Regions from separate parts of the Qipengyuania sp. NPDC077563 genome, predicted to be linked through region 1. Evidence: predicted binding sites of a transcription regulator. Region 1 holds the regulator's gene; each other region holds the start of a gene.

Region 1 (3,275 bases):
GACCATGCGCAGGCCTATGCTGCAGGCGGTGCCGCCTGCCTCTCCGTGTTGACCGATGCGCCCTATTTCCAGGGCCATGAGGACTATCTCGTCGCCGCCCGTGCAGCCTGCGCGCTTCCCGTGCTGCGCAAGGATTTCATGGTCGATCCCTGGCAAGTCGCCGAAGCGCGGGCGCTGGGCGCGGATGCCATTCTCATCATCGTCGCCGCGCTGGAAGACACGCAGATGGCCGAGATCGAGGCCGCGGCTTTCGAGCGGGGTATGGACGTCCTCGTCGAAGTGCACGATGCCGCCGAGATGGAGCGGGCAGCCGGATTGAAGTCACGTCTTCTGGGTGTAAACAACCGCAATCTCAAGACCTTCGAAACCAATCTTGCCACGACGGAAGAACTCGCCGCATTGGCGCCTGCGGACGCCATGCTGGTCGGGGAAAGCGGCATTTTCACGCATGAGGATTGCCAGCGTCTGGCCGATGCCGGTGTGCGCAGCTTCCTCGTCGGCGAAAGTCTCATGCGGCAGGACGATGTCGAGGCGGCCACCCGCCGGCTCCTGACCGGCAATTAACACTGTCCTACACGGTCTGGCCGCGTCATAGGTCGGGCATGCACATGTCCGGCAATCCCTTCCCGCAATCCGGGGTTTTTAGCTCCAGGACTGTGCTCCAGGCGCTCCATCCTTCAGCTTGCAGGTTCGCTACATGAACAAACTCACCCATCTCGACGATAAGGGCGCGGCGCATATGGTCGATGTCGGCGGCAAGCGCGAAACCGCGCGGCTGGCGGTGGCCGAAGGGCGTATCCGCATGAATGCCGAAGCGCTCGACGCGATCATGGCCGGGGCCACGGCGAAGGGCGATGCCCTCGCCACCGCGCGGATCGCCGGGATCATGGCTGCCAAGAAAACGGGCGATCTGATTCCGCTGTGCCATCCGCTCGGGCTGGAAAGCGTGACCGTGGAGTTCGAGCGGGAAGACGATGCGATCCGCGTGGTGGCGAGCGCCTCGCTCACCGGCAAGACGGGGGTGGAAATGGAAGCGATGACCGCTGCCGGGATCGCCCTCCTCACGCTCTACGACATGGGCAAGGCGATCGACCGGGCAATGGTGATCGGCGGCGTGCGCCTGCTGTCCAAGACCGGCGGCAAGTCGGGCGAATGGAACGCGGAGGACTGAAAGGGGAACAGCTGTTCTCCCCAACTGTCTCGAAAATGGCCGTATTGCTTGACTTGTGAAAATCGGTTGCCTAATTGTTCCACATTCGTTCACAGGGTTGTGAACAGGAACATGGGAGTTTTCCGATGCTGACTGCCAAGCAGCACGAGCTGATCCGCTTCATTCAGGAAAAGCTGGAAGAGACCGGCATTTCGCCCTCTTTCGAAGAGATGAAGGAAGCGCTCGATCTCAAGAGCAAGTCCGGCGTGCATCGCCTGATTTCCGCGCTTGAAGAACGCGGTTTCATCCGCCGCCTGCCCAACCGGGCCCGCGCGCTGGAAATCATCAAGCTGCCAGAAAACTCGGTGACCGGCACGGTGCGGGCTCCCGCATCGCCTGCCCAGCCTGCTGCAAATGATTCCGTCGTTGCCGCGCACGCCGCCAAGCCGGTCGCGCCCGAACCGGCCAACGACATCATCGAGGTTCCGCTTCACGGACGCATCGCGGCCGGCGCCCCGATCGAAGCGATCGAAGGCCAGTCCTCCATGCCGGTCCCGGCCGCCCTGCTCGGCCCCGGCGATCACTACGCCCTCGAAGTCAGCGGCGATTCCATGATCGAAGCGGGCATTTTCGATGGCGATTTCGCCCTCGTGAAGCGGACCGAAACCGCGCGTGACGGTGAAATCGTGGTCGCTCTGGTCGATAATGAGGAAGCGACGCTCAAATACCTGCGCAAGGAAGGCACCATGGTGCGCCTCGATCCTGCAAACGGCAGCTATGAACCGCAGGTCTACGAGGCTGGCCGGGTCCAGGTTCAGGGCAAGCTTGCGGGCCTTTTGCGCCGCTATCACTGATCCTGCCGGGAATGGGGCGGCGGGCGGGCCTAACCGCCACTCGCCCCTTTCCACCATCCATGGCTGCCCTGTCCCTGCGCGACCGTCTCGATTTCGCCCTTGTCGAGATAGATGGCCAGCCCCCCGCTACGCTCGAGAAAGCGGCGGTCTGATTTCAGCCATTTGGGCCTGCAACTTCTCGGCAGCCACCGTTCCGAAATGACAATATCCGCCCTCTCGCAAGCCGCGGCGAGTGCACGCTCATCGATCAGTTCGCGGCTGCGGGAGATCAGGACGAACCAGCTCCTTTCGCCCTTTTGCACGGGGAGACTGCAGAAATCCGGGCTGCAACGCGCTCCCGGCCACCGCTCCAGATCGATCGGCGCGGCCTCCGTACCGGCAAGCTCGACCAGATTGTCCTGGGCATAGGATCCGGGCTTGTCCCGCAGTACGAACAGCCGTCCGTTTTCGCCCACCAGACCGACATCGCCGCCATCACGCGCCACGAGTATGTCGGGCGCAGCTGTCGTCACCAGTAGAAAGGACCCGACCAGGACCGGACCAAATCCTGCAAGCCGCGCCCTTCCCCGCCACAGCGCCAGCCACAAACCTCCGGCCACAAAGAAGATCACCGCCGGAAGGCCGATATGAGGCACCAGCTTTACTGCTCCCGGCTGCGATGCAGTCAGATGCGCTATGGAGAGAAGGAGATCGAGTGACTGGCCGGCGAGCCACCAGGCAGGAGCGCCTGCACCGAGCAGGTCGAGGAGCAAGGCCACCGCAATCAGCGGCATCGACACGAAGGTCACAAGCGGAATGGCGATGACATTGGCAAACGCACCGTAAAGTCCGGCGCGGTGGAAGTGGAAGAGGACTATCGGCGTAAGCGCGATCTCGATCACCAGACCGGTAACGAAAAGCATCACCATCCGCCTGCCCAGTCGCCTTATCCAACTCTCCTCCCGCGAAGCCAGGAAATCGCGCACCGGACCAGCATTGTGGAGCGCCACGATCGCGATAACCGCTGCAAAACTCATCTGGAAGCTCGGGCCCACCAATGATTCCGGCCACAAAAGCAGCACGATCGCCGCAGCTATGGCGACCATGCGCATGGACAGCGGCTCGCGTCCGAGAGCTAAGGCGCCGAGCACAAGCAGCGCCCCGATGCAGCTGCGAACAGTCGGCACTTCGGCCCCGGTCAACAGAGTGTATCCTATTCCCGCGCCGGCCGCCACGGCGGCAGAGAGCAAGGGCAGGCGAACTCTGAGGGTTAGCCAAGGGAAAAGAGCGAG
Region 2 (3,275 bases), on a different contig from region 1:
CTGGCCTGAATGGCGGGCCGCTGAGGGCCTCGGGGGTCGGAGGCGGGCCGAACTTTTCCGGCCCGCGGCTGGTCCTAGAGCATGTAGCGCATGCGGATCGTCATGCTGCGATCCTGCGTGCCGATACCGAATTCGGCATCGTGGAAGGCGGGCGGCCCCATGCGCACGGGGGCATCGCGCGAAAAACCGAAGCCTTCGCGCGGCATCATGCCCAGTGCGCGGTCGGCCTTGCCATTGGCGTTCTCGTCGTGAAGCAGGGCGATGGCGTAATTGCCCGGCGGCACATCCTCGAAGGTGAGGGTGAGCCTGCCTTCATGGGCTTCGACCCGGCTCGATTTCGTGCCTGCGACTCCGCGGCATTTGGGGAAATTCTTCTCGTTCGCCGTCATGCAGGCCAGCACCACGCCATCGGCATTCCTCAGATTCGTGACGGTCACCACCACCTTGGCGGCCTTGCCGGCCGTCGCGGTCTGGGGAAGGGGCGCGCCGCCGCCCAGCGCCAGGGCGGCGACGGGAAGGATGGCGATTCGTTTCGCGAGCCCGCTCAAATGCGCGTACTCAGCCCCTTGTCGGTCCCGCACAAACGATCCCAGAACCTGAAATAAAGCCCGTAATTGCATCGATATTCTTCGTGATGACGTTGGTGATGGCTGGCGGTTATCAGCCATCCTCCTAACGCGGAGTGAACCAGCCGTTTGGGAAACAGCTCCCAGCCCATGTGGTTGGTGACGCCCATCACCGTCATCACCAGCAGCACCAGGCTCAGCATGGCGATATGGATCGGGATCACGAAGACCAGCAGCGGAATGACAATAGCGCCGGTCAGCGCTTCCCAGGGGTGGAAGCTCATCGCCGCCCAGGCGGTGGGAGGGCGGCTGGCGTGGTGGACGGCGTGCATCGCGCGGAACAGCTTGGGGCGGTGCATCAGCCGGTGGGTCCAGTAGAACCAGCTGTCATGGAGGAAGAGATAGATCAGCGGGGCCAGCGGCAGATACCACAGCGGCAGCGCGTCCCATTCGGCATAGATGCGGGTCCAGCCGCGTTCCTGCCAGCCCCAGGCCACGATGCCCGCCGGAATGCCGTAAATCGCGGCCGAAACCAGCGACCAGCCGATCTCGCGGCGGATCTGCCGGCCCAGCTTCGCGTGATATCCCGGCAGCCTGCGGCCTGTGGCAAAGGCGAACAGGCCGCTGGTCGCCAGATAGCGCGCCGCGACGATCGCGGTCATGGACAGGGCGGAGATGAGAATGGCGGTCCACATGATGCTGGTCTTCCGCCCTAGTCTCTAAATCGCCCCAGGTTAAGAACTGCTTCTATTCACTCCCGCCCCAGGTCGCGCAGTGCGGATCCGTTGCAACAGTCATCCGGCGCATCGCGGCGCGGGCCAGCCGCTCGGTCTCGGTCTTGCGGCGCGCGGGGGCCAGCGGCTTGAGCGATGCGGGGCGCACGATCTCGCCGTCATAGCCATCGGCCACCACGATGCCGCAGCGGTCGGGCCGGAAAATGTCGCGGTCGAGAATCGTGCGGTCGATATCGGTCGACACGCCCCAGAAGAAACGGTCGCAATAGTCGAGATAGTCCTGCCATTTGTTGTCGCCCAGCAGATCGCCGCGCTGCACCTTGATCTCGATGATGATCACGCGGCCCTGGGCATCGACCCCCATGAGATCGGCCCGACGGCCATTGCGCAGCGGCATTTCGGGCAGCAGCCATACCCCGTAGCGGGCAAACAGGCGCTGGATCCCCCGGCGCACGCTCGCCGAATCACTCCCGGTAGGGGTGGTTTCAAAATCGGCAGCATCGACAACGTCCCTATCGGCGTCGGCGGCCACCACGCCCGGACTATGGGGCGAGGTGCTTGCGGGGGCACCGGTATCGGCCGAAGCGGTATCCGGAGCAGCAGTATCGGCGGAGGCAGGATCGTCGGAAGCGGTATCGAAGGAGGCGTTATCGGCGGGCGCCATGGCCCCCCGCTTGCCGGGATTCGGAATGACGTGTGATTCGCTCATGCCTTCTTGCTGGAACAAAATGGGAACGCAGTCAACCAGCGGGTGTTCGGGCTGCGGCGCCCCGATCAAGTGGGTGTTCGGAGCGAAATCCGGAACGGTTTTTAGTGGCGGGAGCCGCCGCGCCTTGCTAAGCGCCCCGCCACGGCATGCACCCGTAGCTCAGCTGGATAGAGCGCTGCCCTCCGAAGGCAGAGGCCACAGGTTCGAATCCTGTCGGGTGCGCCACAATTTCAATGACTTAGCGATGCTAATTCTATTTTGTATGGAATGCGCATGTAATCGATTATCGGTGGACGCCCCCGAACTCATGTGGATGGCGGTGCACGATACATGTGTTGCGCGAGCCCTTCGCCGCCTGGTTCGGCAAGGTTCCAAACTTCTACGGTTGGCGCGAGCGCTAATCGTAATCGGCTTTGCGTCCGAGACCGCAAGCTAACGCTTGCCTTGGTAAGGGTGAGGCCGGGAGTTCAATCCTCCCCAGCAGCACCATTTTTCAAGCACTTCGCATGTGCGACCGTCTAATCCATGAAAATTCCATGAAGTTGGCTATCCCGGTCGCCCGTTGGGAGGAGAACCATGATTCGCTGCTGATTCAGCAACCCAGCGGCAATCTCTAAGCCTTCCGAGGTAAAGTCATCAGACGTTGCCGACGTGATTTCGCTATCTAAGGGGACGGGCAGCTAGCGATAAGTCTGCTGGCACATTTTAGGAACAGCCCTCACTCTTCCTCAAGCTCAGCTACACGCTTCAAAATTGCCCGCTTGTGCTTGAAGATATCTACCGGCCCCATAACGCCTTCCCGGGCTTCATCCTTTCCGCTGAATAGCCCCAGATAGCGCGAGGTAGGACTATTGAAATGCATCCGTGCAATCGTACGCCGGTTGTTATCGTCCAGGAGGATCGCGCAGTAGGACTTAGCGTCTCGCATCACCACGCGAGAGGGGTCGACCTTCTCTGCACAAATGGCCCGGATGATGTTGAAACCCTCAATCTCTACGTCTGTAGTCTCGACTGCGCCTTGATCGACCTCAGCCATTTGATGGTCTGGTTCGTCACTGCCCCCGCTAATCGCCTTCTCAAGTCGCTGGTGGACTCCATCCCTAATCAACGAACCGTAGGCTTGGGTAATAGCTGACCGGAACCGGTCCCTAACACCTTTAGTGATGATCCCATCATGCAGCCGGCCGGCGATGATTTTCACAAGATCGTCCGAAGGCTCACCGAACTCCTTGCGGAGCTCTGCCAAAACTTCAGACTGAAGCTTTA
Region 3 (3,275 bases), 690 kb from region 1:
CCTCCGGTTGCGACCGCAGACTTACCTGAATTATATTGGAGCAAGTTTCTAGGCCCTATTAGTTTAGGACGCCCTAACATACCAAAAGCCCAGTTCCGGATCTTCCGGTCAGTTTTCGCCCTCGGAACGTTCGGCGGCATCCGAAAAATTGGCGAGTGCGCGCGGGGTGTGGCCGATCGGCAATGCTTCAGTGAGATCTTGGGCGCTGGTGTCGACGTTCAATTCCTCGAACCTCTCTCCGGTACGCCGCAAGTTGCTATCAAAACTTCCCACCAGCTTGTCGAAGTGCTGGTTGGTGGAAAGCAAGCTTTTGCGCATCGCCCCCATATGGCCCGCGACGACGCCGAGCCGATCGTATAACTCTTTGCCAAGCTGAGCAATTTCCTTCGCATCTGCCTGCACTCCGGCCTGGCGCCAGACGGTGGAGACGGTCAAAGCGATGGACATGAAATTGAGAGGGCTGGACAATACGATCTGCCGTTTCAGAGCATAATCCAGCAGGCCGCTGTCCTGCGTTAGAGCTGCGTAAAGCACATGCTCGCCCGGGACAAACATCACCACGAAGTCGGCAGAGCCATCGACATGGTCCTGATAGCGCTTCCCCGACAATTCATCGATATGGGTCCGCAGCTCTCGAGCATGCGTCTTGAGCAGAGCTTGGCGTTCTTCATCGCTATCCGCCTCATTAGCAGCCCGATAAGTGTTGAAGACGTTCTTCACATCCACCACCAGACGGCGGTTACCGGGGATATTGATCACGGCATCAGGACGCAGCAAATTGCCGTTCTCATCGCGAACGCTGGTTTGGAAATTGAAATCTGCCTTGTCGTAAAGACCGCAGCTTTCGAGCAGGTTCTCAAGCTGCAGTTCACCCCAGTCGCCGCGCGCCTTGGTCGCACCCTGCAGAGTCGTGGTGATGCGGTTCGCACCATCAATGACACGTTGCTGGCCTTCGCGAACCTGGCCGATGACGCCCTGCAGGCGCTCGAAGTCGGAAACGCGATTCTTCTCCAGTTCCTCCACCCGCTTGCGATAGAGCTCCAGCGTCTCGCCGACGGGCCCGACCCGCTTTTCCAGCTCGGCCAGGCTTTCCTTGTTGAGAGTAGCCAGATGGTTCTGCGCGCCTTCGAGAAATTTCGACTGTGCGCCGGCAAGCATTTTTTCGCCGATTTCACCGAACTTGGCCTGCAGTTTCTCTTCGGCGTCCTGCAATCGCTTGAGTTCGCGCGCAAATTGCGCCTCGCGCTCGGAATAACGCTCCTCGAGTGCGCGCTCGCGTGCTTCGGAAGAGCTTTCCAGAGAAGCCAGCCGATTTGCCGCCAATTCGCGATCCGCTTGCGCGGTTTTCAGGTCTCGGGCCAAGTCATCCACCCGCGCAGCGCGCTCCGACATGATTGCCAGATCGCGTGTCATTTCCTTAAGCTTGTCCTCGATGGCACGCGCTTCGGAATCGCGCTCGGCATGCCGCGTTTTCCATTCCGCTACCGGGCGTGACCCCAGAAACCATCCGAAAACCAGCCCGGCTACAAGCGCGACGATTGCGATAATGCCCAATTCCATGAGCTCAGAGTATGCGGAACACAAAAGGAACGCCAGTGCGCTGGCCGCATCTATCCACTATGGATGATCATCCCCGGCCGCAGTGAGCCCATCGCCACCTCGATCTCGCAAAAGAAAAAGGCGAGCCGCTGAGCGACCCGCCGGTTTCGGATTACAAGAATCTCGTAAGGGTCCTAAGCCGCCTCCCGCAGCTTTCTCAGCTTTTTCAAGGCCATGTTACGCTTGAGACGCGAAAGATGGTCGATAAAGAGCACGCCTTCCAGATGATCCATCTCATGCTGGATACACGTAGCCATCAGCCCGTCCAGATCTTCTTCGTGGGTCTCACCCTCGAGATCCTGATAGCGCACGCGACAGGTTGCCGGCCGGTCGACATCGGCGAAGATATCGGGAACCGAGAGACAGCCTTCCTGATAGGTGGCAAGCTCTTCCGCCGGATCCAGAATTTCCGGATTGATGAAAACCCGTGGTTCCTTTTTCGTCGGGTAGTGGACGTGTTCGTGGCCACCGTGGTTGCAGACTTCCCCTTCCGCCTCTTCATCTTCCGGCTGCAGGTCAATCACCAGCACGCGCTTGGGCACGCCGACCTGGATCGCCGCCAGTCCGATTCCCGGCGCATCATACATGGTTTCGAACATGTCGGAGACGAGCGTACGCAGGTCGTCGTCGAACTCGGTAACCGGTTCGGACACGACTTTCAGCCGGGGGTCCGGCACTTCAAGGATTTCACGGATAGCCATGGAGTGTAAATAAGCGCGCCGCACGCCATTTTCAATCCACTTGGACCGCTCAGAGTTATCGCCTAGCCCAGCGGCCGACGAGCCCTCAGGGCCTGCGCAAGAGTTCCCTCGTCGAGATAGTCCAGTTCGCCCCCTACCGGCAGCCCATGGGCAAGCTGGGTAATCCGGACAGGATAGTCCTCCAGACGTTCTGCCAGATAATGCGCAGTGGTTTGCCCCTCCAGCGTGGCGTTCATCGCCAGCACCACTTCGTCTACCCCGCCCTGCTCGACGCGTGACAACAGGCTGGCAATGTTCAGATCTTCAGGGCGTATACCGTCGAGCGCGGAAAGCTTGCCGCCAAGCACATGATATTTCCCCGTGAAGAGCTTCGCACGATCCAGAGCCCACAGGTCCGCGACATCTTCCACTACGCACAGGCCCTTCCCGTCCCTGCGCGGGTCAGCGCAGATCCCGCAGGGATTGGTCGTATCGACATTGCCGCAAATATCGCATTCGACCAGTGCCTCGCCTACAGTGGCCAGCGCCTCAAGCAATGCCGGAAGCGCGCTCTCGCGGCGCTTGACCAGCCACAGGACGGCACGCCGCGCACTGCGCGGGCCAAGGCCGGGCAGACGGGCCAGCGCGGCGGCCAGCGTCTCGATCTCTTGCGATGCCATACCGGCACAGATAGGGGCCTTGGCGGAACAGAGAAAGACCAGACAGGGGCTTCATGCGCATAATCTTCATGGGATCGCCGGAATTCGCCGTGCCGACGCTGCAGGCGCTGGTTCACGCCGCGCATGAAATCGTGTGCGTCTATACCCAGCCGCCCCGCCCCGGTGGGCGCCGAGGCAAGGAATTGACCGAGACCCCGGTTCACCAGCTGGCCGAGCGGCTTGGGATAGAGGTGCGCCATCCAACATCGCTTAAATCCGAGCAAGAACAGGAGAAATTCGCTGCACTCGACGCCGATATCGCGGTGGTGGCAGCCTA

Evidence for each region. The regulator LexA, encoded in region 1, represses DNA repair genes until DNA is damaged. The targets are predictions, from matches to a motif close to GTTCCNCNCTTGTTCT.
Region 2: a site for LexA is predicted at 2,021-2,036, ahead of ACI2I1_RS12035 (MmcB family DNA repair protein). Genes of this name have one in related genera too.
Region 3: a site for LexA is predicted at 1,576-1,591, ahead of rmuC (DNA recombination protein RmuC). Genes of this name have one in related genera too.

Annotation. Positions count from the first base shown of each region.
Region 1 covers NZ_JBJDPC010000002.1:885,422-888,696, reverse strand. The annotation lists gene trpC (indole-3-glycerol phosphate synthase TrpC) at 1-564, shown strand, start outside; gene moaC (cyclic pyranopterin monophosphate synthase MoaC) at 698-1,171, shown strand; gene lexA (transcriptional repressor LexA) at 1,297-2,004, shown strand; gene ACI2I1_RS10290 (ComEC/Rec2 family competence protein) at 2,034-3,275, opposite strand, start outside.
Region 2 covers NZ_JBJDPC010000003.1:203,325-206,599, reverse strand. The annotation lists gene ACI2I1_RS12045 (DUF2141 domain-containing protein) at 75-548, opposite strand; gene ACI2I1_RS12040 (sterol desaturase family protein) at 545-1,261, opposite strand; gene ACI2I1_RS12035 (MmcB family DNA repair protein) at 1,314-2,009, opposite strand; tRNA gene ACI2I1_RS12030 (tRNA-Arg) at 2,158-2,234, shown strand; gene ACI2I1_RS12025 (type I restriction endonuclease) at 2,728-3,275, opposite strand, start outside.
Region 3 covers NZ_JBJDPC010000002.1:193,074-196,348, reverse strand. The annotation lists gene rmuC (DNA recombination protein RmuC) at 109-1,560, opposite strand; gene def (peptide deformylase) at 1,734-2,300, opposite strand; gene recR (recombination mediator RecR) at 2,363-2,959, opposite strand; gene fmt (methionyl-tRNA formyltransferase) at 3,013-3,275, shown strand, end outside.